Regions from separate parts of the Halobacillus sp. HZG1 genome, predicted to be linked through region 2. Evidence: riboswitches for the same ligand, from Rfam matches in the RefSeq annotation. Region 2 holds a riboswitch; each other region holds the start of a gene.
What was found. Region 2 has a riboswitch for thiamine pyrophosphate ahead of thiT (energy-coupled thiamine transporter ThiT). Riboswitches for the same ligand answer to the same signal wherever they lie in the genome.
Positions count from the first base shown of each region.

Region 1: another riboswitch for thiamine pyrophosphate. It lies ahead of VKA52_RS14235 (YkoF family thiamine/hydroxymethylpyrimidine-binding protein); the one in region 2 lies ahead of thiT (energy-coupled thiamine transporter ThiT).
Region 3: another riboswitch for thiamine pyrophosphate. It lies ahead of tenA (thiaminase II); the one in region 2 lies ahead of thiT (energy-coupled thiamine transporter ThiT).

Region 1 is NZ_JAYLVQ010000070.1:213,937-223,736, reverse strand. Features, by position in the region: gene VKA52_RS14265 (ABC transporter substrate-binding protein) at 1-408, opposite strand, end outside; gene VKA52_RS14260 (MDR family MFS transporter) at 506-1,771, shown strand; gene VKA52_RS14255 (hypothetical protein) at 1,885-2,421, shown strand; gene VKA52_RS14250 (energy-coupling factor transporter transmembrane component T family protein) at 2,465-3,244, opposite strand; gene VKA52_RS14245 (ABC transporter ATP-binding protein) at 3,231-4,853, opposite strand; gene VKA52_RS14240 (ECF transporter S component) at 4,850-5,428, opposite strand; gene VKA52_RS14235 (YkoF family thiamine/hydroxymethylpyrimidine-binding protein) at 5,425-6,027, opposite strand; TPP riboswitch at 6,119-6,221, opposite strand; gene VKA52_RS14230 (hypothetical protein) at 6,339-6,569, opposite strand; gene VKA52_RS14225 (DUF420 domain-containing protein) at 6,754-7,275, opposite strand; gene VKA52_RS14220 (RDD family protein) at 7,549-7,974, shown strand; gene VKA52_RS14215 (hydroxymethylglutaryl-CoA lyase) at 8,031-8,906, opposite strand; gene VKA52_RS14210 (GntR family transcriptional regulator) at 8,923-9,564, opposite strand; gene VKA52_RS14205 (CaiB/BaiF CoA transferase family protein) at 9,757-9,800, shown strand, end outside.
Region 2 is NZ_JAYLVQ010000042.1:13,400-23,199, forward strand. Features, by position in the region: gene VKA52_RS06205 (DUF1028 domain-containing protein) at 61-921, opposite strand; gene VKA52_RS06210 (general stress protein) at 1,203-1,550, shown strand; gene VKA52_RS06215 (phospholipase D family protein) at 1,599-3,047, opposite strand; gene VKA52_RS06220 (hypothetical protein) at 3,230-3,508, shown strand; gene thiT (energy-coupled thiamine transporter ThiT) at 3,552-4,118, opposite strand; TPP riboswitch at 4,207-4,306, opposite strand; gene VKA52_RS06230 (alpha/beta hydrolase) at 4,388-5,128, opposite strand; gene VKA52_RS06235 (SDR family oxidoreductase) at 5,082-5,987, opposite strand; gene yfkAB (radical SAM/CxCxxxxC motif protein YfkAB) at 6,182-7,306, shown strand; gene VKA52_RS06245 (YgjP-like metallopeptidase domain-containing protein) at 7,325-7,906, shown strand; gene zupT (zinc transporter ZupT) at 7,947-8,753, opposite strand; gene VKA52_RS06255 (SIMPL domain-containing protein) at 8,970-9,635, opposite strand; gene VKA52_RS06260 (flavin monoamine oxidase family protein) at 9,762-9,800, shown strand, end outside.
Region 3 is NZ_JAYLVQ010000031.1:6,202-16,001, reverse strand. Features, by position in the region: gene thiE (thiamine phosphate synthase) at 1-249, opposite strand, end outside; gene thiM (hydroxyethylthiazole kinase) at 246-1,004, opposite strand; gene thiD (bifunctional hydroxymethylpyrimidine kinase/phosphomethylpyrimidine kinase) at 995-1,807, opposite strand; gene tenA (thiaminase II) at 1,804-2,490, opposite strand; TPP riboswitch at 2,533-2,638, opposite strand; gene thiW (energy coupling factor transporter S component ThiW) at 2,644-3,132, opposite strand; TPP riboswitch at 3,226-3,335, opposite strand; gene VKA52_RS04245 (DUF3221 domain-containing protein) at 3,448-3,981, shown strand; gene VKA52_RS04240 (PucR family transcriptional regulator) at 4,004-5,674, opposite strand; gene VKA52_RS04235 (threonine/serine dehydratase) at 5,692-6,657, opposite strand; gene VKA52_RS04230 (Fic/DOC family protein) at 6,977-7,585, opposite strand; gene VKA52_RS04225 (hypothetical protein) at 7,578-7,757, opposite strand; gene ku (non-homologous end joining protein Ku) at 7,832-8,668, opposite strand; gene ligD (DNA ligase D) at 8,816-9,800, shown strand, end outside.

The DNA.
Region 1 (9,800 bases), on a different contig from region 2:
TGATCTAGCCATAAAAGCATGAAGCACATCTTTCGGGCTGCTTTGCTCCCGGTAGCTGAACATTTTGCGGATATCATAGGAAGCTTTCGCAATCCAGGACTTCGGGATCGGCAGGCGCAGGAGATGGGCCGCTTCATCCAGCTCATCGCGCTCCACACAGGCGGTGACGAAATCCTCGACTTCCTTCTGGAACGATTGCGGGAAAAGCAGGGTGGACGGCTTTCCGCGTCCTTTGCCTGGAATGTAGGTGAGTTTTCCATGAGCTTCCATTTCTTTTAAAATTCTCTTCGCATTCTTCTGAGAACAATACCAAATGGTTTCCAGTTCCTGCAGCTTAAACGAGATCTTCTGGTCATCTTCCCGTTCATATAAATGAGCGCGTAATGAAAAATACCGTTCGTCGAGCATCGGTGCACCTCCTAAAAGGGGACAGATTTTTCTAAATTGTACCCTTTTTACCCCTTTTTGGAAACCCCATAATAAAGGGAGCGAAGGGGGAAATCTTATGTTAAAAGAATTGCATCCCAACATCCGGATCCGGATTTATACATCTTTTCTCAGCCGGGTCGTCGGGGCGGCTGTGTTTCCATTCATGGCCATCTATTTTACAAAAGAAATCAATGCGACGGTCGCAGGAATTTTACTGCTGATCCAAGTCGGTGCCCAGTTTGTGACCGGCCTTTACGGCGGGTACCTGGCAGATATCATCGGACGGAAACGTTTGATGGTGACAGGGGAGATCCTGAAGCTTGCGGCGTTCATCGGCATGTTCCTTGCCAATTCTCCGTGGTTTCAATCCGCGTGGGTAACGTTTGTCATGCTGCTGCTCATCGGAATCGCCGGAGGACTCGTGAATCCGGCGGCCGAGGCGATGCTGATTGATGTCAGCACAAAAGACTCCCGGGCGTTCATGTATGCGATCAACTACTGGGCGATCAACATGTCGATGATGATCGGGCTCATGATCGGCGGCTGGTTTTTCGAGAGGAATCTGTTCGAATTGATCGCCGTCCTCTTAGGGATCAGCCTGCTGACGCTCTGGATGACGAGTACGAAGATCACCGATACATACGTCGTGAGCGAAGAGAAGGTGAGGGAAGGGTACGGACTGAAACCGGTCTTGAAAAATTACAGCCTCGTGATGAGAGACATCCCGTTCCTCGCATTCACGGTCGGTGGGATTGCGATCCTTGGCATCGAATTCCAGCGCAACAATTTCATATCCGTCCGTTTAGAGCAGGACATCGCTTCAAACATGATGGATCTTTTCGGCCTGTTTTCATTTGAACTGGACGGCATCCGGCTGCTCAGTCTGCTGACGGTCGCGAACACGTTGTTCATCGTCTTGTTCACATCGCTTTTCTCAAAATGGATCAAGGGGAAAAAGGAAGAACCGATCATGTATGCCGGCTTCGCTTTATTTGGGCTTGGGTATGCGTTTCTCGCGTTCAGCAATCACATCCCCGGCCTTTTCATCGCTGTCATCGTCCTATCCATCGGTGAATTGCTGTATGTTCCGACGAGGCAGTCGCTCCTTGCTGATATTGTCGACGACACACGGCGCGGAGCGTATATGGCTTTCAACGGACTCGTCTTTCAGTTCGGAAAGATCCTTGGAGCCTTGGGAATCATCATCGGGAATGTCATCGGTGGTTACGGAATGGCGGTATTATACGTCGGGCTCGTGTTCGCGGGCATCCACTTTTCCAAAATGGCGATCCGTCGGAGGAAATCACCGGAAGAAATCGTCCTTGAGGCGAGTGGTTCATAAGGATAGCAGGACTGATCCCTACCGTCGAGTAAAATGAATTTCTAATATTTTGAAACAAAAGGCGCTGCTCTTCCGTATGGAATAAGTAAGAAGAAAAAACGGAGGGGTCATTTATGGAAACCATCAAAAAATATTTGAAGCCATTATTCCTGGCAGGGATTCTACTATTATCTGTAGGCTGCACCAATTCGGAAGACGCAGAGACCCATGCCGAAGAGAATGGAAGCGAAGAAAACATCCGGACAGTTCTAGAGCATAGTTTTACCGGTCCTGATGAGGAACAGGAAAAGTTAATCGAGGGTCCTGAAGGCGATGTGGAAGAGTATGCCAAAGAGCTTGGTGATTATCGTGAGGAAAATTTCAAACCCTATATGACTGAACGTTTCTTTGAAAATTATCTGGTAAATACGAATAGGGCATTAATGGCTCAGAGCCTCGCACACCCAAATTATACGTTGAGTGTTGAGGATATAGAGATGGAAGAAGAAGAAGATTATTATACGTTCACTGTGGAAGTGTCTTATATGGATAACGAAAGCAATGAAAGTAAAACGGTTAACGTTGAAGGACATGCACAAACGAATGAAGAGGACAAATTAACAAGTATCCAATATAGCAACTTTGAAGATCTTCGTACTGCCTTAGAGTAGTAAATAGCCGCCCCCGTTTTTCAAAAGCGGGGGCGGTTTGATGTTATAGCTGTCCATCATACCAGGAAAAGTATCCGAAATAGACGGAGAAGGCAATCGTTATACCAAGCATCCCGAACATCATCACAGGAAAAAGCCAATCCTTTCGCTGTACTTTCATGGGCCGGTAAAACGTGCGGGCCTTCGTACCGGTGAACCCTTTCGATTCCATTGCGATCGCCGTGCGTTCCGCTTTCCGTATGGCGCCAGCGAGAAGCGGAATCGCGAACCGCTGGTACTGAAGAAGTTTTTCCTTCCAAGAATCCGGCCGGTTGACGCCGCGGATGCGGTGCGCCGCGCGAATCTGTTGGAATTCCGTCTTCAACATCGGCAAAAAGCGATACCCGGCAAGCACGCCGTAAGCGATTTTCGGTGGCAGCTTCAACTGCTGGATCAAGCTTAAAATAAAATGGACCATGTTCGTCGTGAACAAAAACAGCAGCGACAGGGTGGCGAACGCAAGCACCCTCAGGCCGAGGGCAGCCGCCGTCCAGATGTCTTCCGTCGGAAACTCCATCCCTAAGAAGGAAACCGAATCAGCAGCCACGTTGCTGGTATCCGAGAAGACCACCGTCGTCCAGAACATCCCGAAGGCGAACAGCGTGAACGGAATGAAATAATAGACGTAGTATCGTTTCTTGAACGTCCCGAACACGAAGGTGACAATCACCGTCCACACGATGTAAAGCAGTGGGGTGACCGGATCGAACACGAAGGCAAGGAGGAAGACGGCTCCAATTATCGTCAACGCTTTGACTGTCGGGTTTACGTCATGAAGAAACATACGCAGGCTCCTCTCGCTTCAAAACGGCACGCTTCCATTGTTCTCTTGGAGGCAGCTCTAAGTGATGGTCGTCCAAATCCGGGCGAGCCCAGAGTTCCTTCGGCTGACCATCGTAGCTGATTTCGCCTTCGTTCATGACAAGCACTCTCGTCGCGTATTTGTCCACGAGCTCCATGTCATGCGTGATCATCACGATCGTCGTCCCGTTTTCGTGTTTTTCTTTCAAAAGGGACATCAAATCTGAGGTCGACTTTTCATCCTGTCCGAACGTCGGTTCATCGAGGAAAAGCATGTTCTGATTCTCGACGATCATCGTCGCGACACTCAAACGCCGCTTCTGTCCCTGGCTGAGAAGGAAGGGATGCTGATTCTCCAGTCCGTCCAGCCGGCAGAACTTCAGTGTTTCCTCGACAATCCTTGTCCATTCGGCTTCCTTCATCCCGGCATGCTGGAGACTGAAGGCGACTTCATCATAGACCGTGTCCGTAATGAACTGGTGCTCCGGGTTCTGAAAGACATACCCGACTTCTTTTCGCATCTCACTTTCTTTCCATTTCTTTAGGGCGCGGCCGTGCAGAGACACGGTCCCTTTGCTCGGAGGCTGGATACCCGCAAGTATTCTGGAAAAAGAAGATTTTCCGCTCCCGTTCTCTCCGACGATGGCCACCCATTCTCCCTCATGAAAAGTGACGTTGATGTTCCGCAAAATCGACTTCCAATGCACAGCCTCTGCTTCCAACAATGCCTTCCCAGCAGATAGGACAGGACGGTTTTCTGGGAGAGCGACGGGTGGCATGTCTCCGATGTGAAGCGGATAGGGCGGTGTCCACCCCTGTTCCAGCGCTGTCCTTGTGGCATAAGGAAGCTGGATGCCCATCTCATGAATGTCCCGAGCGTACGTTTTCAAATGATCGTGCAGCGGACCATCGTAGGCAAGTTCTCCTTTTTCATTAATAATAAGGACCCGTTCCAACAAATCGAGCCAGCCTTCAAGCTTATGCTCGATGACAAGCAGAGTGAAAGAAAGCTCCTCTTTCAATATTTTCAAAAGCTGGATGAATTCCTTCCGCGCCACTGGATCCAGATTCGCCGTCGGTTCATCGAGAATCAATACTTCCGGTTCCATGGCGAGGATGCAGGCAAGGGCGACTTTCTGCTTCTGGCCACCGGAGAGGGAGGAGATGTCCGCTGTTTTGTAGGCTTCCATCCCGACCTGACGCAGTGCTTGGTCCACTTTTTCCACCATCGACGCATGAGGTGTATTCAAGTTTTCAAGACCAAAGGCCACTTCATCCTCAACGGTAATCATGCAGAACTGCGTCTCGGGATCCTGGAAAACGACGCCGACGTTCTGCGCCATTTCACCGGCAGGATAGGAGTCGGTCCGCTGACCTTGCACGAGAACTTCTCCGTTCATGGCACCATCTAATTCCCGAGGATAGAGCCCGTTCAAACAGTGGGTGAGGGAACTTTTCCCCGACCCGCTCGGACCAAGGATCAGCATGTTTTCTCCTTCCTCGATGGAAAAAGTCAGACGCGACAGCACAGGCTTCTGTCTCTCCTCATAACGGAGGGTAAGGTCCTCAACGCGTATCACTTCCTGACTCATGCCGCCTGCTTCCTTCGCTGTTCTTTCCCGAGAGCGAAGCTTGAGAGGACACCTGTCTTCGCTAAAGCGTCACTGAGCGCTTTACCTGCGACACCTGAGATGATCGCACCACTGATGATGCGGGCGATGAACATGGCGACGACGTACCCTGTACTGAGGGCTGCGTAGCCGGAAAGGAAGTAACCCCAGACGAAGCTGAACACCGCCGCCATCACACCGGCAAGCATGAGGGTGAACAGGTCATAACGCTTGTACCTCGTCATAGCGAAGGCGGATTCTGCGCCGAGCCCCTGGATCATCCCTGAAACGAGCAGCATCGGACCAACTGCATTCCCTAGCAGCACTTCGACCGCCGCCGCAATCGTTTCGGATAAAAACGCGGCGCCGGGTTTGCGGATGATGTAAGCCGCAATGATCGACACGATGAACCAGATGCCGAAGATGAGGTCATAGCCGATCGGTCCGAAAAAGCCGACGAGGATTTTCCCGACCGGAAGGAAGGCCAGATACACGACCGCAAAGACGACAGAAAGGACGGACATGACGACGATTTCTTTCAGTTTCCAGCTGTTCATGCTGTATCATCCTTATGGGAAGGGCTGTTGGCAGAGACCGTCACGGTCATGACCGTATGCGAAGAGCCGCTTGCTTCTGTCTCTCTGAACACATCCTCAAGTCCTTTGAAAATGTCACGCGTATCTCCGTCGAGACGGGTGGAGTAGTGGGCAGGCGTGACTTCAACGCCTTTTTCTTTCATCGCTTCGATTTGACTGTAGATAGTGTCCATATAGTCCCCGCCACCCATGGGATACAACGAGAACTTCGCCGCAATGCGTTGTTCAATTTCTCTGGAGTGAGACTTGTTCAATCGTTCTTCTGATTCATCCATGTGGGCATCCCCGGATGAATCTCCCGGACAGCCGATGGAAAAGGTTCCTTGAAAAGCGACATGGACGCCTGTTTTCGCGATATGTAACAGAATCGCTTCGGTGACATCAAAGACATGCTCCATCCGGCCGCGCACCGTCGTCGTGACGTCATCCGTCTTCATCCACACTTTCGAGCTGTCCACTTCATTCAGACTGCCCTTGATATAATCCACGAAGTTGTCGGCCATCGGGTGCACAGAAAAAGAGCACCCCGCAATTCTTGAAGTTCCACAGTTGTTTTCCATTTCTAAATTCCTCCTTTTTTAAGCACAAAAAAACTGCATCCCACGGGAATGCAGTCTACCAATCATAAAGGAAGAACCAGTCAGGTCCTTGTGAATGACGACTGCACTTCCCCACGCTAGTATTATCTAGTTCGGGTTCCAAGGGTCGGAATGTCTCCTCTCAGCCGCCTCAAGCAGCTCCCCCAGTGCAACACGCGTATGCAATTCTTGTACGTTGCTTCCATCGTAGCGGAGAGTCATAGATTTGTAAACCACCTTTTTCCTGAAAAACAAATGGACCGGACCGCCAAACGGCGGATCCGGTCCATTCCTTATGCTTTCGACAAGCGTAACTTCATTACATTCTGATCTATGACACAATCGATATAGGGTACGCGTTCATAAGGGTAATACGTGAGAGAAGTGGGTATCACTTCCATCATTTGATACAGGTCCTCTGTTGAAGCCACATCATTCAAAACCAATTGCACGTCTTCACCAGTCATCGAGGAGAACTTGGCCGAAGTGTAACCTTCATTTTTCATAAATTGGAGTAGATCCATAGTAGTCTCCTTATTATCTGACCTTGAACCTTACATTTTCCCTGAATAGCAATATTCGAAACATAAACCTTAGAAATTACTTAACGCGACATCGCTCTAACTATTATTCTACTATAACAAGGTGCAGGAAGGAAGCAAAGAGTTTCGACAAAAAAACAGGACCTGCATCGCTTCTTGTCGTGCATCAATAATAAGGGGAGATCATCAAGTAGACGATGACTCCGGTGAGACTGACGTACAGCCATAACGGCATCGTCCAACGCGCGATTTTCCGGTGCTTATCGACCTTCATCGCAAGTCCGCGGAACAAAGTGAGTAGCGCAAGCGGCACGATGAGAGCTGCCAGTACGATATGGGTGATCAAAATGAAATAATAGATGCCGGCAACGATTCCTTCACCGCCGAACGACGTCGACTCCGCCATCGAATGGTACGTCAGGTACGAAATGAGGAAAAGAGCCGTAGATGTGAAGGCAGCGAAAATGAAGCGCTTGTGCCACTTCACGTTTTTCCTGATGATCATGAACAAGGCAGCAACCAGGAACACGAACGTAAAGGAATTCAAGACCGCATTCAAGAGGGGAAGAAGTTTGATATTGAACCCGAGATCCCCGTCGACTTTTGGTAAGAACAATAAAGCCACAACGATGAGGTTGATGGCGATGGAAAGCCCCACGACCCATGGGACGTAATTGAATTTTTTCATGGTATCGATCCTTTCTCAATCTCTTTATATAGAATCCTAGTCAAGTATAAAGAAAGAGAGAGGAGAATGCTATGACAGAAAACGCACAATTTGTCGAGGGAACACGTTTTAATTGAAAACAGGACGCACGCAGGCCTTCGAAACATGAAAAAAGGCATGTCATGAATAAAGAGATGGGGCAAAAGCTCCATCTCTTTTTCTTCGTTCTGGGTGAATGGGCAAACCGATGACGACGAAAACCCATAGGATACTACACAGAAAGGAGGGACTTCGATGTCCGAAAGAAACTTGTTCCTCAGATTCATAGGCACAGGCCTCGAATTCATCGTATCCGGCTTCCTCGCCATCCTATACACAGCAACCCAGGACACTGGGCGCGGTTTTGATCCGAACCCCGTCTTTTGGAAAGCGTTCATCATCATCCATGTCTCGCTTCTCCTCGTCATTCCGCTGCTTGCGAAAGGAAGGACACTCGGCATGCTGTTGACGCATCTCACCATTGAAACGAATGCAGGAAAGCCGCCGAACTTCATGCAGATTCTCATACGTGTGATCCTCGGGTTCGGTCCGGTCATTCTTACCCAGGGAATGTGGTATTGGATTTCCTTTGTCACCGGTTTGATGGATCCGAAAGGGAGAGGGTGGAGTGAGATCATCTCTTTTACGACGATCAAATGGAAAGAGCCTCCGCCGGAGTAAGAGGCTCAGGCCTCTGCTGCTTTATATAAAGGGATTCTGACGTAGTTAGGCATAATTTATAGTTTTGAAACCATACCCGGAAGCTTTTTCTCCATCAATCCTTCAAGCCAGTGGGTGGTTTCAACGAGTGGATCCAGAGAAGCGGTTGTTTCTACGCCCATTTGATGGAACATATGAACCATATCTTCGGTACACACATTCCCTACGGCCTTAGGTGCAAAAGGGCACCCTCCGAGTCCTCCGATGGAAGAGTCGAAAGAAGTGACACCTTCCTGGTATGCGGCTAAAACATTCGCTAGTCCTAACCCTCTTGTATTATGAAAATGAAGTCTGAGAGGTACTTCACCTTTGAAAGCCTCTTGGAAGGAGTGGACGACTTTTTTCACTTGAAGCGGATTAGCCTGCCCTGTGGTGTCTGCCAATACCATTTCAGTACAACCTGCTTGTATGAAGTCTTCGGAAATTTTTAAGACTCTATTTATGGGTACGTCCCCTTCAAATGGACAGCCGAAGACAGTGCCGAGAACTCCTGTCACAGGTTTTCCTTCTTCTTGAGCTTCCTTCGTAACTTCGACCAGGGCATCTTTGGATTCTTCTACTGTTCGTTTGGCATTTTTGAGGTTGAAAGTGTCGCTCGTCGCTAAAACAGTATGGATGACGTCGATATTTGTGCGTAGAGCTCTTTCCAGACCGGATCTACTTAATACTAAGCCTGAATACTGGACGTTTGAATCTCGTGGAACCTGTTCCATGACTTGCTCTGCATCACTCATTTGAGGAACGACTTTTGGGTTCACAAAAGAAACGGCTTCCACTTGTTTCAATCCGGACTGTACAAGTCGTTCAATCAGCTCCACCTTTTTTTCAGTAGGTACCCACTTCTTTTCATTCTGCAAACCATCCCTCGGGCCGACTTCACATATATGAATCATAACTTTTCCTCCTCATTCAGGATTCATGATCTATGTTCTTCAACACGTGGTCTCTTCCTTGATATATGTGTTCCTGCATAGCAGTTTTGGCACGGTCCGGTTCATTTGCTTGTATAGCGACCGATATGGTTTGGTGCAACTCAAGAGATTTTTTTAACTGATATTCGTTATACCAATAAAAGGACCGGAAAACTAATGGGAGTACGGTCACACTAGAGATGTGAAACCTCAAATGTTCATTATGAGAGGCGTTGTAAACAGCACTGTGGAATTGGTTGTTCAACTCCATGATTTCATTCAATCTTTCTGTTCTCTCATAGGTGGGGTTTTCAAGCAAATCCTTAAACTGTTCATTGCACCTTTCCATAGCTTCGATATCCTCATCGCTTCGATTCACAGCAGCTTCGGCGGCTGCATAACCCTCCAGCAGTGCCCTCAAATTATAAATCTGTCTGATATCTTCCGTATTGAACTCACTGACTATGACACCTCTTTTTAAAGGAGAGATCAGCCTCTCTGTTTCGAGGCGCTTTATGGCTTCTCGTATCGGTGTGCGGCTGATTTGTAATTCTTTTGCAAGGTTTTCTTCCGTTAAACGGGTGCCTGGTGCGTAGGCACCTTCAATAATGGACTTTTTTATGCGTTCATAAGCTTCCATAATTCTATCCCTCCTTGGTGCTATTGTATACAAAGGGAATTTCAACAGCAACTAAATTGCTGTATTTTTCTGAATAAAGTGCAAAATACCGGCTATTTATACATAATATTTGATTTTTCTGAATTTTAAGTTGATTTATTGTATACAAAGTGCTACGATGAATTCAAATTAATGGAAATGGAGGTTGTTAACGTGGACAATTCCGAACACCTGCCGTTGCAGGGGGTACGCGTACT
Region 2 (9,800 bases):
CCCCTTCATAAAATCTTTCAATCAAAAAGCCGCACATCTGGGATGTACGGCTTATCTCTATTATTGATTTTTCATGTAATCCAGAACTTTCAAGTCGATTTTCCCGCGCTTTTGCTCACGGCTCTCAAAGTTCTCCGTATGCAAGTAAGTCGTCAGCGCTTCGTAAAAACCATCCGGAGTCACATTCTCTTTGGGTAGGTAATCGAGACGCTGCAAATGATGTTCGACCTCTTTTTTCACGTCCCCTTCCACTTCCACCACTTCCTCAGGCTTCGATGCTCCGAAATAGAGCTGGTGAAGCTGATAAATGCGGTCCAGTTCTTCAATCGGTTCCGGGTGGTCATCCACACGGAGATCGACGGCGACGTCACTGAGTTCTCCATAACCTGCTTTATCTTTGACGACGAGGATAGCTGCCGATTGCTTGCCACGGCTGTCTCCCCCCGCAAGCTGAGCGGCTTTGATCGCAATCATCAAACGATCGGCAAGAGACCCTTCCGCCTGTTCAAAAGCTTCCCCCATATCTGTCACCGTTTCTTCATTTACAAGGATGTTCCCTTGAGCGGCGTAGTGTCTGCCAACTTTACCACCCGCCCACTCGTAGCACTCTTTTCCTGTAAATGTAGCCCCGTTTCCTTTCGCATCCACGATTCCGACTTGGCGGTCTTCCTTTTGAGGATCGTCGGAAATAAGGCGCTCGATCACTTCTTCAGCTGAGAGCCCTTGTTCAAGCAGCTCCAGCCCGTCCGGTCCATACTGCGGGTTGCCGAAGGCCTGGGTTGCAATCGCCCCTACACCGGCTTTCGCCCAGGGGACAATCGACCCGACGCCTAAAAATTTAGACTGTACAGCCACGCCCCACTCACCTGTTTCAGGGTCGTGCGCACAAATAGAAAACGTAGCAATAATTTTTGATTTCATTTTTTCCCCTCCACTCTTTTATGTAATTCGAGATGGTTGGACAAAATCCTGCAATATTTCGGTCTGCGGTTGAGTGCTGAGAAGATTAATTGATATCTCTTGATTTTAATTGATATATTAAAAATTTAATTGATATATCCATTTATTCGTTGATATTTTTACGTCTTGATTGATATCCTTCTCCGTTCGGCTAAACAACCATAACCCATTCAGAAGTTTATCCCACTCCCATGCGGGTACATTCCATACCGTAGCAGCTATAAAAAAAGGAGCGATCCAATATGAAACCAACGGTAAGAGAATACACAAATGACGAAAGACTGATGGAAGATGTGAAGCGTTTAAAAGATGAAGGCATCGACAACAAAGATATTTACATCCTGTCGCACGATGACGACCGCACAGATCGTATCGCCAAGAACGTCAATGCCAATACCATCGGCCTTTCCGAGCAGGACATCAAAAACGTGATTAGCAATCTCTTCAGTAAACAGGGCGATGAACTACGGACAAAACTGCAGGAGATCGGATTTTCTGAACAGGAAGCAGAAGAATACGAAGAAGATTTGGATGAAGGGAAAGTTCTCCTGATTGTTACGAACCCTTCAAAAGCAGAAACCTTATTATAATAAGAAGAATACAAAAGGAGCGCACATTCCGTGCGCTCCTTTCTTATATCAATAGGTTGTGAACCAGGTCCATTTTTGCAGATAATAGGTGGCATAGCGAATGAAAGTCAAGTTATCCTGATACTCTTTGTAGTCCGCCGTGTAGTGTCCCTCTTCATTGTTCCAAATCCGAGTGAAGTAGTCATTCACTTCCGTAAACACCTGTTCTTCCCCATTTCCTTTGATGACAACATCGGCTTCCAAGTTTAAGTTTGAGAGGTTACGGCGTGTGTAGTTCGCCGATCCAGCGATGATGACATCTTCTTCAGGATGGTCAATATACAGCATCTTCGTATGATATTGCTCGATATTGACATCATACCATCGCAGATGGATGTTTTCGTTCCCCAGGCGTTTTAATTCAGCAGCAACCGGTAAATTAGGAATGCCCGTCTTCTCGTGACCAAATGCTTTTTTGTTAGGGTCCATCACAATGTTTACCGTAGCCCCACGGTTGGCTGCATCATCAAGCGAGCTCGTAATTTTTTTATCAGCCAAATAGTACATTCCGAGCCATACGGTGTCCCCTTCACCAGCAGCCGACAATTCATCAAGAATGGATCTGTAAATTTTCCCTTCCGTCACAAATTGGGTCGTCAGAGGACCTTCCTGCTCTTCCCAAGTGCGATCTTCATAGTCAGGAAAATCAGCTTCTCCTGAATAGTTGACGACCGCTTCTTCCGCTTCTAATATATCTTTGATGATCGGCCCCGTCATCTTGAACGCCACGTTTTCATGATATCCACTCGCATCATGAGGATTGGCAGTCGAGACAATCGCAGATTTCTCCGTGACCAGGACTTTCCTGTGATTCGCCTTGATGTTCAGCAGTTTCATGTAGGACCTCAAGGTCACATCCGGAGCTTCTTTGGCCATCGGATTACTGATCCAGCCGTTTTCTCCGGTGCCCATCCAGGAAAACAACAGCCGCCAGACGCTGGAGTATAAAGGATTCGAGTCTCTCAATTTATTCAAGTTGGTCAAAACAACATCCACACCGCCATCTTCCAGGCGCTTGATCGTCTCAGACTCATACGATCCATACACGGTGTTGATCTGATCGGTTATGAAAACCACCTTCAAATCAGGGACTTCCTCTTTTCGTTTTAATATGGCGTCAACCAGGTTGCTGGAGATGTCAGGAAACTCGTTTTTTCCATTTGTGTAGCCATTGAATAGAAACATATCGGCCACAATAAAGTCTTCCGCCTCCCCTATCGTCCGGTTGATCTCTTCAAAAACCTGAAGATCATGCACCGTCTTCCCTGCTTCGTCTTCATATGTTAAATCACGGAAAAACTCGATATTTTCCATCTGATGCTTCTCTCCTTCATAAGAGATCCCCTCAGGAAGAGCTTTCCATGAAGTATGATAAGCAATGGTAACACTTAAAACAGCGATAATAGCGACAATGATCCAAAACCATTTACTTTTTCCAATCCGCTTCAAACGGTCCATTATGTAGCCTCCTCAACTAGAGTGCTTATTCTATTTTCACTATAATGCCCTGTCTCAAACCTTAATAGAAGAAAAAAAATAAAAACATAATATATTGAACGATATGGCAGGGTCGTGGAAGAGTATAATATTAATTCTGCCCACTGGGCATTCAGAAAGTGAAAGCTTGATACCCACTCTAGATGGAAGAGTGGTGGACACTCCATCTCGGTATAGGGGTTCGTTTCTCCCCTTATATGAAATGCGGTGGTTGGGAAGCTGCGAGACTCCCGTGGGAGAAGGAGATAGACGAGATTCCGCAGGACGTAGTGAGAGGAAGCTCGGCGCTCCCCACAGGAAAGCGATTTGCTTTCATGCCACCCCTAGCGCTTAACCAGGCAACGAACCCTGGAGACATCTCGAAACTGAGTCATCAAGAAAAGGCGGCGTTTGTGGACATTCATAGAAGGAAGAGCTATTAAAAATCCCCCGTCCGATGTCAGAACATCGGACGGGGGATTTAATTTAATGGCTTAATAGTTTTGGCCGTTTTACAAATAGGAGACTGACGACGATACTGCTTAAGATAAACGCCGGGAGCATGTACCCACCATTATAGATGAGGGAATACAACCAGACAGGCTGTCCCTCAGGGGCGAATTCGCCGTAAAAGACGATTCCTGCAAAAAAGTGTCCGAAAAAGCGGAGCACGCTTCCAATCAGGCAGCCGACAACAATCCATCCGATCAATCGACGGGACTCTTTCGATTGGATCGCCTTCCAGAGCGGTTTCGCTACCAACCCGGCCGCTCCGATTACTGCAAAGGCGACGATATAGTCGAGGAACGCCTGAAGTAGTGTCATAATATAGGCGCCGGTCATAATTTGATAGATTCCTAACAGAAGACCGGTGGTGACGCCCCCTTTCAAGCCCCAGCGGAAAGCCATAATGAATACAGGGACCATGGCAAAGGAAACCGAACCTCCCTGCGCCCACAGTTTAAATGATAAAAACGGGATGATATCCAACAATAATGCGAGTGCTGAAAAAATCGCAACTTCTACGAGAAATAAAACGCGACGATTTCTCATTTCAACATTCCTCCTAAAAAAAGACACAAAAAAAGCAACGCCAAATAGGGAAGCTTCCTGATGGAGGAGTCCCAATTCTGCATTGCACCATCAAAAAAGCCGCCATCCCTACGCCAGTGCTAACTGACAGGTTCGAAGGGTCAGAACGAAATGTTCACTCTCAGCCGGAGGCTCCCCTTGAAGGCTTTATACCGTTTACTTTTCTTGTTTTGTCTCTATTATAATAAACTTTTTACTAGATTACAAAACCTTTTGTATTTCCCGGGCAATCACTTCGTATTCGTGTACATTTGGAAAAATTCCAAGGTACGCTCAATGATCATATCCTTGTCATGATCAAGGGTCGCTACATGATAACTATTCTCCAGATGGATAATCTCCTTGTGTTCAGAAAACACCGATTCGAAAATGACTTCCGAGTTATGCGGAGGTACAACGTGATCCTCATCCGATACGAAAATCATGATCGGGCAGTGGATTTCATCCAGTCTATCCTTGACCATGCCCATCAATTCAACCAGCTCTCCGATCGATTTCACTGGCGTGCGGTCATACGCAAGTTCGACCGTCTCTGGATCTTTGATATCGGAACCGATCGCATCTAAAAAGCGTTCATCCGAACCCTGGCTGCTTTCCAGTGCCGGGATATCGATGGCCGCATTGATTGGAATGACTCCCTCAATGTCCCGATACTGACTCGCCATATACAACGCAAGCGTCCCACCCATCGATAAACCGACGACAAATATTTTGGAACACCTGTCTTTTAACCAGGAATAAGCTTCTTCCACTGATTGCACCCAGTCCATATGTGAGGTGGATTCCATATCCTCAGGACTTGTTCCATGACCCTTTAATCTCGGACAATAAACGGTGTAACCAGCTCTGGCATAGGCTTCAGCTAAAGGCTGCATACTTTGTGTCGTTCCTGTAAACCCATGAGAGATGAGGATACCGACTTCATTACCCTCGAAGCGCATCTCCTCTGCTCCATGCATCACGTTTTCCATTCAATCCCACTCCTTTGGCTTTCTCTTTTCCAAGTATTTTTTGTAACACGGTATTCTCCAACCACTTCCAAGGAAGCAAGCGCTTGAACCACACATTCGCTCTCACACCGGCACCGATGGGATAGCGGAGTTTCACCAGGGTTTCTTTTTCCATCAATCCCGTCATCAAATCTGATACATCCTGAGGATTGCCATGGGATTCACTGTTCAACGCATTCCACAACCCTTTTATGTATTCGGCATAAGGAGACTCAGGGTCCTGGGCGGCTTCCGGCATAACAAGACCGGACGACCAAATATTGGTCTGATAAGAGCCAGGCTCAATCAGAGCGACATCAATTCCGAATGGTTTCACTTCGAAACGGAGACTTTCAGATAAGCCTTCCAAGGCGTGTTTGGATGAGACATAAGCGGATAAGCCTGGAAAGCCGATCAACCCGCTCACACTGCTGACATTCAAAATCTTCCCACTACCCTGGGCACGCATCAGGGGAAGAACTGCTTTCGTAACGGCAATCACACCAAAAACATTGGTATCAAATTGTTTCCGGTACGTTTCAAGCGGCACCTGTTCAAGAAATCCACCTACCGCATAACCGGCGTTATTCACAAGCACGTCCAAGCGATCCAGCGTATTCACTTTTTCTGAAAATCGCGCGATCGATTGTTCATCCGTCACATCCAATGACCACACTTCAATGCGGTCACGGACCTCCTCGTCCAATGTTTCGTACGCTACGGCTTTTTCTATATTTCTCATCGTGGCAATGACACGAAAACCTTTTTCTGCACATTTCACAGCTGTATGGAAACCGAATCCACTGGATGCTCCTGTAATGAGTACGGTTTGTTTCATGATCTGACTCCCCCTTGTGCTAGTCGTTACCCCATATCATTCGATGTCACACCCTTATTCTCCTCTTTCCATAAAACATGCACAGGTGATCCCGTAACAATTCCGATACATATTGTATGGTTTTAGGCATATTAATGATAGAATGGTAAAGGTTATCGACCGAAATAAATTTAAATAGAAAGGAAGTTTCATAATTTATGAGTACGAACATGAAGCTTCAGGCGCTTACCCCTTCTTACGATCCATGGGAAGCGTATATGGACGTGGAAGAACACGGAAAAATGACCTTATCGAACATTGAATTTACGACCACAACTCTTTGCAACATGCGTTGTGAGCACTGCGCGGTCGGATATACGTTAGGTGCGAAGGATCCGGAAGCTTTGCCGATGGACTTGCTCCGGAAACGGCTTGATGAAATTCCTCACCTGCGTACACTGAGCATTACGGGCGGAGAGCCGATGATGTCGAAGAAATCGGTGGAAAATTATGTGGTGCCCCTCTTGAAATACGCCCATGAGCGCGGCGTGCGCACGCAAATCAATTCCAACTTGACGCTTCCTTATGAGCGTTACATCCCGATCATTCCTTACTTGGACGTTTTACATATATCCCACAACTGGGGAACGATTGAGGAATTCATTCATACCGGATTCGCCAGGATGGAACGAAAACCATCGGAAGAAAACCGGAAGAAATTTTTTGACCGGATGGTGGAAAATTCGCAGCGGCTTTCTGAAGAAGGGGTCATGGTTTCAGCTGAAACGATGCTGAATCGCCGTACGTTCCCATATCTTGAGTCCATTCACGATCATGTCAAAGAAATGAAGTGTGCCCGCCACGAGATTCACCCGATGTATCCCGTGGATTTCGCCAGCAGTTTAGAGACATTAAGTCTTGAACAAATGCGCGAAGGCATCAATCGTCTTCTTGATCATCGTAATGACGATATGTGGATGTTATTCGGGACGCTGCCCTACTATCCATGCAGCTCTTCCCAAGACGACCTCGATATGCTGAAGCGTCTTTACAGCGAAAAGAATGTGACGGTGAGAAACGATCCAGACGGACGTTCCCGCTTGAACGTGAACATTTTCTCAGGGGATATTATCGTGACAGACTTCGGTGACGAGCCAGGGCTTGGGAACATTCAAGACACCAATCTTTCCGATGCCTATGAGAACTGGCTTTCTACGAATACAGCGAAGAGCTTGAACTGCCATTGTCCGGCCGTGAAATGCCTCGGTCCGAACGTGCTGGTGAAGAACACGTATTATGAAGGTGTCGACTTCCAAAAACGAAAAACGAACATTACGTTGTAAGTCAGAAAGGAGACATCAATGCCTATCGTTACTTACGCAGAAAAAACCATTGCTTATACAGTAGAAAAGCAGGACGTCTCTTTTATTAAAATCTACCTCGATGATTTGAATGGAGTAAAAGTGACCGTCTCCCCTCATAAAGAAGAGGCAAAAATTCAGGCTTTTGTTGAAAAGAAAGCGGACTGGATTTTGGAAAAATGGCAGAAGACGCACGACGATCTATACGCAATCGATGCCCTAACTGCTTCCGATAACGTAAAGATTTCTTACCTTGGCCGCTCCTATCGTCTAAGGACCGACCATCAGGAAGAGGCCCGTTTTGCTTTTCAAAAAGGCACCTTCCATTTCGCTTATCCTGAAAATTGGACGGAAGAAGAAGCGAACGAACAACTCCGAGCAGAAGTGAACCATTGGCTTTTCCGTAAAGCAGGTGAAAAATTCCCGACACTTTCCGAGTGGGAAATAAAGGCGGACGAAGACCATTGGAAGCTTGGAAGAAAAGAAACGGACCACATCCATCTTAACTGGCGACTGATTCAGAGATCCAAACAAAAGATTCAACAGACCATCGAAGATCTGATCCAGGAAAAAACGTGTTAACAAAAAATGCCCAGCAGGCCATCGACCTGCTGGGCATTTTTTATATGAACAAGAGAAGACTCAAAGCCATGACGGCCATACCGGCAACGACTCCATAAATCGATAAATGCGCTTCCCCGTACCTTCTTGATGCAGGAAGCAGTTCATCAAGGGAAATGAATACCATGATCCCTGCCACCCCTGCGAATAAAATACCGAACATCATGTCGTTCAAGAACGGCATCAGTAGAAGATAGGCGAGAATGGCACCGACCGGTTCAGACAAACCACTCAGAAAAGAAAGTTTGAATGCTTTTTTCTTATCTCCTGTCGCATAGTAGACGGGCACAGATACAGCAATACCCTCGGGGATGTTATGAATGGCAATCGCAGCAGCAATGGCTAATCCCAGCGCCGGGTCATTCAAGGCTGCAGTAAACGTCGCGATGCCTTCCGGAAAGTTGTGAATCGCAATCGCCAAAGCTGTGAACGTTCCCATCTTCAATAAATCAGGATCTTTTACGGCTGTGTCCCGTTTCGTCATATCTTCCACTTTTTTCACTTCGTGAGGGTTCCCTGATTTAGGAATGAATTTATCAATCAGTGCGATGACAAGCATACCTCCGAAAAAGGCGCCGACCGTCGTCCACTGCCCTGCCTCGTTCCCCATCGCATCGACGAGTGAATCCTGAGCTTTAAAAAAGATTTCCACCATCGATACATAGATCATAACCCCCGCCGAAAAACCGAGCGCAAGGGAAAGGAACTTCGTGTTCGTCGTCTTTGCGAAAAAAGCGATCAAACTTCCTACACCTGTGGCTAATCCCGCAAGCAAGGTTAGCCCGAAAGCCAATAACAAGTTTTCCATGGTACCTCTCCTTCAATTCGACCATTTTCTCTAAGCATATTGTAACGAAGGTTTTTCCTTAGAGCAACTTTTTTAGTTTCAGTTATATTTTATGAGCCCATAAAATAAGTGCTACACATTATTCTCAACTTTTATATTCATATTTAGAACCTCCCGTGCATAATCTATCCTTTTTTGCCCATAAAAAAACCACCTTCCGGATTGGAAAGTGGCGGATTACGGGAAATATTGAAAATGTGCTTCCACTTTTGCGACCGTTTCAAGTGTACCCGGTTCAATCGGAGTGGTGGCTGCTCCAAGAGCTTCTGCTTTTTGAAAACTTTGGACAGGTGCAACAGGCGCTGTTCCTAATTCCATGATCTTGACAGGGGTCTGATCCAGGTTCAACCCCATCGTATTTGCGATGGTCTGCGCATTGGCAAGCGCGTTTCCGAGAGCGATTCTTAACGCCTCTTGATAATTCTGATAGGGGTCACTCACTGTAAATGCAATACTGGGTATCCGGTTCGCCCCGGCCGTTACCGCTGTATCAATGACATAACCGGTCTGACTCACATCGTCGATGGTGACTTTCAGCGTGTGGGTCACCTGATAGCCACGGAACTCCTGCTTGCCATCGACATAATCATACTCAGGAAAAATAAAGTAGTCCGAGGTTTGAATGTTTTCTTCCGGTATGCCGGCAGCAACCAATTGATTGCGTACGCTTTCCATTATCCGGGCATTATCCTGCTGTGCTTTTTCCAAGTTTTCATCCTGTGTCACGACGCCAATATTTACATTCGCCACATCCGGACGCACCTGCACTTTTCCGACCCCATTGACTTTGAGAAGTCTTCCCTCTCCTTCTCTTGCTATCTGCCTCATACCAGGATAATACATCTCGCATCTCCCCCTTTTACATTTAATGAAGAAGAACGAAGGATTATGTCCTTTCTCGAGATAAGGATTTCTCCCCATACTTTTATTTCCATTTTTTGAATACATAGTAAAAGGGGGGTGGTGTCGATGCATCGTGTATATGAAGAAAGCGTGGAAGAATTTAAA
Region 3 (9,800 bases), on a different contig from region 2:
AGCTTGAAGCACATCAAAAAGTTCGATGTCATCGTTGACGATAAATAAAATACCCGCTTCAGCACAACGTTGGCGCAGCTTATGACCGAGACTGTACATCGCCTCTCCAGTTAGAGCGCCTTCTCCTTTTTCTCTATATTGAAAGCACGTGATTCCAGCTCCAATCGCTTCTTCCAAAATACTCAAAGGATCTTTGGCACAGTTTTGGCTGCCCATGACGAAGTATTTTCGAAGGGTAGAAGCTTTCATGTCTCTTCACCCTTTGCTAAAGCATCGACAAACCGCGGTATGAATGTCCCTGGTCCTTTGACATCAGGTTGCCCTGCTGCTTGTTCCGCCGCCCTTCCATAATGGCTTAATGTTGCCAGCACCTTTTCTTTAGGATTGCCTTCTACCGCTAAGCTTGCTGTAAGCAAAGAACCAAGCAAACAGCCGGAACCCGTAATTTGAGCAAGGAGAGGGTGTCCTGTTTCATTAACAAAAACATCCCCATCCATACATCCGACATCCTCTTCTCCTGTACAGACGGCTCCAGTCTGATATTTCTCCGCTACTAAGCGGACGATGGCTTCGGAATCAGCTGCTCCTGTGGAGTCTACGCCTTGCGTTTCCACATTTAGACCGATGAGATGGGCAAGTTCTCCGGCATTCCCTTTAATAACTGTCGGATTCACCTCCTGCAAGATCCTCTGACATGCATCTGAACGATACCGAGTAGCAGGAGCGCCGACAGGATCGAAGACGATAGGAATGCCGATTTCATTTGCAGCTTTACCAGCAAGGATCATCGCTTTCACCTGTTCTTCATGAAGCGTTCCTATATTCAATAACAGTCCTTGAGACAATCGGGTAACATCCGCCACTTCCTGTGTGGCATTGGCCATGATCGGCGACCCTCCAAAAGCTAAAAGACCGTTCGCTGTAAAATTCATTACCACTGAATTCGTGATGTGATGAATCAGTGGGCGTTGTGTTCTTACTCTTTCGATAACACTTACAGCCATTTGTTGAAAACCTCCTCACGTAAAGCAAAATGATTGGTCGGTCCGCTTCCTTTTCCTAAGTCGAAGGAGTGGCGAATCGCTTCTGTTACGAAGTATTTGGCTTCTTTGACGGCTTTTGGCAAAGCGTGTCCCTGGCTCAGGTAAGCCGTAATGGCTGCTGAATACGTGCACCCTGTGCCATGCGTATTCGGAGAATCAATCCGTTCAGATTCAAATTCATAGACACGTCCACCATCATATAGAAAATCAACCGCTCTTCCATGTAGATGGCCCCCTTTGACAAGAGACGCTCCTGCACCTAAATCTTTCACAATCATCTCGGCTGCTTCTTTCATATCTGCTTCTGTTTTAATTATTCCTCCGACAAGGACTTCAGCTTCAGGGATGTTCGGAGTGACGAGTGATGTCCTGGGCACAAGGTATTCTTTTAAATACCGTTGATCTTCTTTTTCAATCAAGGGGTCCCCGCTCTGGGCAACCATGACAGGGTCCATGATGTAAGGAGCAGCCACTTCATCCAACCATTCACTGATGACTCTCATCATCCCCTTATTGGCAATCATCCCAGTTTTCAGTGCATGAACAGGCATATCCACAGAAATAGCTTCCAGCTGACTCTTAATGAAATTTTCCGGGAGGTGATGTACATCCTTCACACCTGTCGTGTTTTGGGAAACGACTGAAGTTACAACACTCATCCCGTAACTCTTCAATTCCTGGAACGTCTTCAAGTCTGCCTGTATACCCGCGCCACCACTCGGATCAGTCCCTGCAATTGTCAGCGCACATGATACTTGTCTCATCTCACAACCTCCTTTTCACAAGGCCATTGTTCTTGTGTGTAAGCCATATCCCAAAAAGCATATTCCAGCTGACAACTTTTACGAAAAGCTTCTCTCATCCGCTGTTTTTCTGGTTCAGACGCTTGTACAGCATACTGATCAAGCCGCTCACATAACACCGCCGTCAGACTGTTCACCTCTGCATCGGCATAAAAATCGATCCAAGGGAGAAAAGGATGGTCAACCCCTGGCTGGTAGTGGTTCTTAAGCTCGACCCCGATTTCATAATAGGTCCACGGGCATGGAAGCAAGGCCGCTAATATTTCACCGATCCCCCCATTATGGGCATGAAATAGCATATGCTTTATATAGTGATCAGCAGTCGGCGGCAGCGGATACCCTTGAAGCTCTTCATAGGAAACGCCAATCTGTTCACAAAAATTGTTATGAGGATGGATCTCGCTGTTCAACACAAAATCGATTTGCTTATTAAACAGTTGAATGTCTTCTCTACGAGGGGACTTGGAAATAGCGATTCCATACACATGCATAAAAGCATTCAGATATTCATAATCAGCCTTGATATAATGAATCAACGCTTCTTTCGGGACCTCTCCTTTCCCGATCCCCTGGACAAAGGGATGAGTGAAGATTTCTTGATAAATATCCTGATTTTCATTTCTTAATTGTTTGGAAAAAGACATGATAGAGCCTCCTATTATTCTTGGAAGCTACTAGAGGACAGAAGGGGATTCTTACTACTTCCCTCCGCCGGCATGACCCGGATCAGGTATTGAGGGACCAAGGAATGTTTCCTTATCTCAGCGAATACTCGCGCCCCTAGCAGTTTCCGTGTATTATGGTTGTAAGATCATGTTTTCAACTTTCACTCGTGATAAAATGAAGGCAGCAATGAAAGCCCCCGAGAGACTACTTACGACAAAAGAAGGAACAAACGCAAAAACACCAGCTGAACTTCCCATTAAGACGTGTGCGATCGGGACAGATGCCAAAGCTCCGATGACTCCAGTGCCGAGCACTTCACCAATCACCGCAGAACTTTTTCTTTCAAACATCCGATAAAAAAGCCCTGCCAATAATGCACCAAACATCCCACCTGGGAAAGCAAGAAAGGTGCCGAGCCCTAATAAGAAACGTAAAAGCCCGATAACAAAAGCAATCATGACCGCCGGCACGGGGCCAAGCACCACCGCCGCAATCACATTAACCGCATGCTGGACAGGATAAGCTTTTGCAATACCGGCAGGGAACCAAAGGAATTGCGCCCCGAGCGTCCCGATTGCCACAAGCACAGCCATCGTTGTGAGTAACTTTGTGTTTTTCATATTTCACCACCTTTCTGAACGGGAGTAGAATGGAGGCAAATAAAAAAGCCAGATCCTTAGAGGACCTGGCCTGGTATGCAGTAAGCCGATACACGTATCGTCAGACTACTTCCCTCCGCTGGTATTAACCAGATCAGGTTTGTAAGAGTCAGAAAGCTCGCTCGCTTTCCTCTCAGCCTATTCAGGCTCCCCTAGTAGTTTCATAAACTTATTCGCTTGGTGATTTTCATCATAACAAAATTGGATGTTTCTGTCATGTGAAACTTTTGCTCCCGTTCAAACGTCATCATTAAGTAGATAAGGAGTGTGTGAATGATGAAAATGAGATGGATGCTTGGTATGTTCATGGTTTTCTCTTTATGCCTTAGTGGATGTGGGCTGTCAGAAACGGAGGAAGTAGACCAGAAGGAAGTGGAAGCAGAAGTACCCGACCCGGACATAAGCGGGTTTGTCATGGATCAGGATGAGGACAGTATCCTTGTTGTCACACCGATGGATGATGGGTCAGGGGAGGAAGGAAGGGCCATGTGGGTGTCTGGAGCTCCTAAAGGTTTATGGGTCGGCAAACAGGTCGAGGTCTGGGTAGACGGGGATATCGCTGAATCGTACCCTGAACAAGCCACCGCTGAAAAAGTCCAGGAGCTTGAAATGAGTGAAGTAGAGGGAGCAGACTTAAAAGCTTCTGAAGCTCTTTCTACTGCATTATCTGAAAAAGAACCGGAAAAGTCCGATGTGCTGATTGTTTCTCTGCTTTCTTTTGACAAGGAATCCGACCAGTGGACCGTCGAGCTGGATCGACGCGGGACCAATCAGGGCGAATGGAAAACGACCGTCAAAGATAAAAAATAGAGCGCTACCGCGAGGTAGCGCTCTATGCATCGACTTTTTTCAAAAGCCATAACCTTACGCTGAGCTCTAGCAAAAAGAGGTCATCAGCATTGAGAAGTGACAGCCCGGTCAAATGTTCAATGTTTCTCAATCTGTGCAGCAAAGATTGGCGGTGCAAATTCAGCGCACGGGCCGTCTGGCTGACATTGCTGTTGTATTTATTGTAGACCATAAACGTATGAATCAGTTCTGTCTGCCGCTTCTGATCATAATCAATCAGCTTCTCCAGTGTATCCGACACAATGGCTCCAATTTCTTCTTCGTGGGACAGCGCCATAAGCAGGCGGTTCATTCTCGTGTCACTGAAAAACGTCCGCTCCCCTTCTTCATGCTGCTGACCGATTTTCAGTGCGGTTTCCGCCTCTTCATAGCTTTTATGAAAAACCTGATACCCCCCTTTATGGCAGGAGATCCCCCAGCTGATCGTAATCCCCTTCAACAACTCATGAAGTCTCCGCTCAATCAGGTCAAGAAACTGATTCGCGGTTTCTCCGTAGTCCGGCCGGTCTGTTTCCAAATAAACGATGACCTCCCCTTCATCAAAAGTGGTCATCGTCCTCCTATGCAGGGCATCACCCGCATGTGTGACTTCCTTCTGAATGTAATAATTCCGACTGTTGATTGATGACGACTTGACCTGAGGCATCGTTAAAGAGGTGCGCTCCTCCTCCGGCTGAACGAACCGGATGTGGCCGACGAGACAAATATAAGGCTTCTCCAGGTCATAACCAAGCAGCTGTGCTTTTGATAAAAGAGCTCTGTCCATCTCCCTCTCCCGCTTAGCTAAATCCAGCAGGAAGTTGTCCTTAAGCCTGATTTCAGTCATTTCAATGGCATTCTCTTTTACGAAATATAAGGCACATGCGGTAAGCGCATGCTCAAGGATATGAAGGTTCACCCAGGTTAACTCCTTTTCTTCCTTCGGCTTAAAGAGAATATATCCTTGTTTTTTATAGTTCGATAAAATGGTAAGCTGGTAGCATTTCTGTTCACCGATTTCATAGGTTTCAATGTAATGGCGGAGTGGGTGCTCACTGTCCATTTCGGTTTCTACCAGGATGCCTTCCTGCGACAGTTCGTGTCCATTCAAGACATCGATGAAATATCGATCAAAATACTGATTCGCCCGGATTTGTTTGTTGTGGTCACTGATCGCGGTTGGAATACCTGTGTTCTGATAGATGATGGATGTGATCTCCTGCAGCCCTTTTCCGTTCAGAACACAGTTGATCAACTCTTGGCGAATTTCTTCCGTCCTTTGCTGCTCCTGGCGGCTCTCCTCATTAATCAATCGTAAAACGTCCTGTAAAATATCTCCGAAACGGACCTCCCATGGAATTTCCATTACAATCAACTCATGTTTCTCCGCAAGTTTTAACACCCGGTCCGGGATTTTATAAAGATGCCGTCCTGTGGCAAACGCCAGCACAGATGCTTCCGAACGGATGACATCTCTCACATATTCTTCTAGTGCCAGCACATCTTCTCCGCACCCAACCCCTGTACTTAACACAAATTCATTGTTTCTTACAAAGTTCTCCACAGGTGTTTCAATTACGGAGATCCAGTCTACCTGGCGATGATACATCTCTGTCTGCACTTTCGCTTTTTCGAGAACGGAAAGTTTTAAGACTTCCTCCACGGCAACCCCCATCTCCACTCCTCCCCCACTTACGATTTAGCCAAAAGATCTGTAACCGCTTGATGATCGATATTGTTTCCTGTCATGACGACAACAACATTTTTACCTTGTAGATCATTACAATGAAGCAAGTGGCCAATCCCTGTGGCCGCTGCTCCTTCCACAACCATCTTATGGTGTTCGAGAGTGAAGATCAGCCCTTCTTCAATATGCGCCTCTTCCACAAGCACTCCTTTATCCATAAAAGCTTTCGTCATGGGAAAAGTGTAACGATTCTCTGTCCCGATTCCTCCAAGCAGGCTGTCAGCCAGGGTATAAGACTCCTCGAGGATGACAGGTTTCCCCTTGGCGAGGCTTTCCTGCATGACCGCCCCCTTCTGCATCGTCACACCCGTTACGAGTATGGAAGGTTCAATAGATTTCATAACAAAAGCAATCCCGGACAGCAGTCCTCCTCCAGACAAGGGAATGATGACCTCATCGACATCCGGACACTGTTCCATAATCTCAAGCGCAATCGTGCCCTGGCCGGCGATAATTTCCCGATCGTCAAAAGGCTTGATCACGGTCATCCCTTCGTCTCTTTCCAACTCCGTACACCTTGCTTCTGCGTCATCTTGACTTTTCCCCACGATTTCAACCCCAGCTTGCAGCTTTTTCAACCGATTAACCTTAGCCTCCGGAACACGATTCGAAATACAAACTGTACAAGGAATCCCTAATTGTGCTGCTATATAGGCAACAGAGATCCCATGATTACCAGTTGAAAAGGTAGTTACCCCTTTCTTTAAGTCCTCCTCGGGAAGAGATAGAATTTTGTTAGCTGCTCCTCTGAGCTTGAATGACCCCGTAGGATGGGTATGTTCAAGTTTCAAGTGAACACGTGCGCCGGTACGCTCAGAAAGAGGCTCTGAATAAAGGATAGGAGTGGATTGGACAAACGAAGCTATGCGACTCTTCGCTTCCCATACCTCTCTGAAGGAAAGGCTGGTCATCATAACGTCCTCCTTCTAGAATTTAGATGAATCTAAGTTTTGAATTTTCAGTTATTTTTATTATAGTGGAACAACCTCTTATATTTAAAGAGATAAAATACTAGTTGGGTTCAAAGCCGTATTCTTTTGGTAAAAGGCCGCCGTTCTTTGGCGCGCGGCGTCCTCAATAAAAGATTAAACAAGTCAGATGGGTAAGCCACTATCCCCGATCCCTCAAAGACCACTTCCTATTCGAATCGTAGATCCAACTTTTAGCCCGGCTGTACTTTTTTTATTCAAGTGGACTCCTTTTCTTCATAAAAAAACCTTCAGCCTCGTTTCAGGCTGAAGGTTTCTGGTAGTTGGTTAAGGATTGACTGATAACCTGAGCAAGAGCGCTTACATCTTTGACAGATTGGACACTCGCTTTAAAGATGGCTTCTGGTGGTACTACGGACCAATCCAAACGATATCCTGCTTCCAAAGCTACGCATCGAATAAACTCTCGTAAACTTCTCCCGTTTCCTTCTCTAAAAGGATGGAGCACATTAATTTCTGACATGTAATAGACCAATTTCTCTACAATCAAAACCCTGTTCATACTTTTCCAATCTTCTCTCATCATCTGTTGAAATATAGGCTCTGCCGCATCGAGTATGAACCTGGCTTGAGCAAAAGAAAATCCGTCCTTTGTAATATTCTCTGTTCGAATTTCTCCAGCAAAAGGATAAAGATCTGAAAATAGGCGCGCATGGATCTTCTGTAAGTGGCGCAAGTCGAATTCCCCAGTAATCGGGGTTGATTGAAGCTCAGCAAGCCTTTGCGCCGTAAACATCGACTCCAAGGCTGCCAGTTGTTTCTCGTCCTTAATGTCAAAATGGTTGATTAATACATTTGACCCAGGATAACAATACTTCGACTTTTCATTCCCATACCTAGTGTTAGGCATGACGAGCCAGTTCCAACGCCCTGGTTACGAATTCCTCGTGAGAGATCTCCCCTGTCAGGCACTTTTTCACAAGCAGTTTCTGATTCTTGCTCAAGCGGTCTCCCTCGACAGCAAGAGAAGCCAGGGCCGGACGCATAAGTAATTCCACTTCTTCCTCAGAACGTACGGTCATCATATCCCTCCGAACTTTAATCCTATCCTCTACATTATACTACAGAAGGAGGTTTTATAGACGGTAAAACCCTGTCAGGACGTCTTTTTCTTACCGGATGTGGTCGTCTTTTTCTTCGTTGGTTTCTTCTTCTTGGACCCTTTTGTTTTCTCCAACGATTTTTCCAATGCATCCATTAAATTCGTTACGTTATCCGGCTTCGGCTTGTCTTTGGCCGTTGTGACCTCTTCATTGTTTTTCTTCGCTTCAATCAATTCCATCAGCGCCGTTCGGTATTCATCTTTATATTTTTCAGGGTCGAATTCTTCCGTCAACTGATCGATCAATGTCACCGCCGTACTCAACTCTTTTTTACTCAACTCTGTTTCTTCAGGAACATTCGGCACATCCTGGACAGACCTGACCTCATCAGGATAATGAATGGTTTCCATGACAAGCGTATTCTCATACACACGGACAATCGCCAGTTGTTCCTTGGAGCGGATGATGATTTTAGCAATTCCAATCTTCTCCGTATCACCAAGTGCCTGACGAAGGAGGCTGTATGCTTTTGATCCTCCCTCGCTTGGAGAAATAAAATAACTCCGCTCAAAATAAATCGGATCGATTTCTTCCAATTTAACAAAATCAATGATTTCGACCGCTTTATCTTCCTGTTCTTTCTTCAACTGTTCCAGGTCTTCTTTATCTAAAACGACAAATTTGTTCTTCGCATATTCATAAGCTTTGACAATCTCTTCACTCTCAATATCCCGATCACATACCGGGCAGCGTTTCTCATATTCGACTGGTGATTTACATTCTTCATGCAGCTGGCGCAGTTTGATGTCCTTATTCTCTGTTGCTGCATGCAGTTTCACCGGAATATTCACAAGTCCGAAGCTGATGGTCCCTTTCCACATCGTGTGCATCCCGCTCACTCCTTTTTCCTATAGGTTTCACGAGATCCATGAAAAATATGTTTCTTCTCTATGGATAAACTACATAAAAAACCTAACCTATTCAACTAAATGGCAGGGTTGTGAAAGAAAAGTGAATAGAAAGGAGGAGATATGGAAATGAAGCCGATGCTTTTGACAGGGACGGCAGAACTCCCTGAGGGAGATGAGTGGGTATATGAAGTGAAGTATGATGGTTTCAGAGCTATTCTCGATGCAAGCGTAGAAGGGGTCAAGCTTTGGAGCCGGAATGGAAAAGATATGAGCGAAAGATTTCCAGAAATCGTTCAGATGGACATTCCCAAAAACCTTCTCCCTTTTATTCTTGATGGCGAGTTAGTGATTTTGAACACTCCTTTTCAGGCAAACTTCGAAGCCTTACAAACAAGGGGAAGAATGCGTAATAAAGAAAAGATTCAAACTTCTTCTAAACGAAGGCCTGCTACCTTCATAGCTTTTGACAAAATTGAAAAAGGTGCTATTCCTCTATTAACAAGAAAAGAAAACTTGAAGAAGCTTATCGGAAAGCTAAGGCACCCCCAAATTAAATGTATTGATGTATATGAGGAAATAGAGGACATCCTAACCATCGCTGAGCTGCACTTAGCTGAGGGGATCATTGCAAAAATGAAAAAGAGCAAGTATCAGCCTGGTGACCGAGTAAGACAGTGGTTGAAATGGAAACAATGGAGGACAGTCTCTGGCTTTTTACAACAGTACGACTCTGAGAATGGGTATTACGATATAGGATTATATAAAGACGAGAGCCTTCTCCCTCTTGGAAAGTTTAAACATGGCCTGACAGATGAAGAGAGTGAGACACTTCGTATGTTCTTCAAAGAACATGGAAGAAAGAAAAAAGACACATGGCATTTAGATCCCGGCACGTGTGTAGATGTTCATTGTCTAAATGCAGAGGAAGGGGAACTTCGTGAACCCCTCTTCCACAAATTCCGGTTTGATCTTACTCCTGAACATTGCACAGAAGCTAAGAAGCAGTGGGATCTATCCTTGTTTCCTGCTGATTTTGAGCCGACCAATCTGGATAAACCTTTATGGAAGGGTATTGCTAAACAGGATTTTCTCGTTTACATCCGTCAATTAG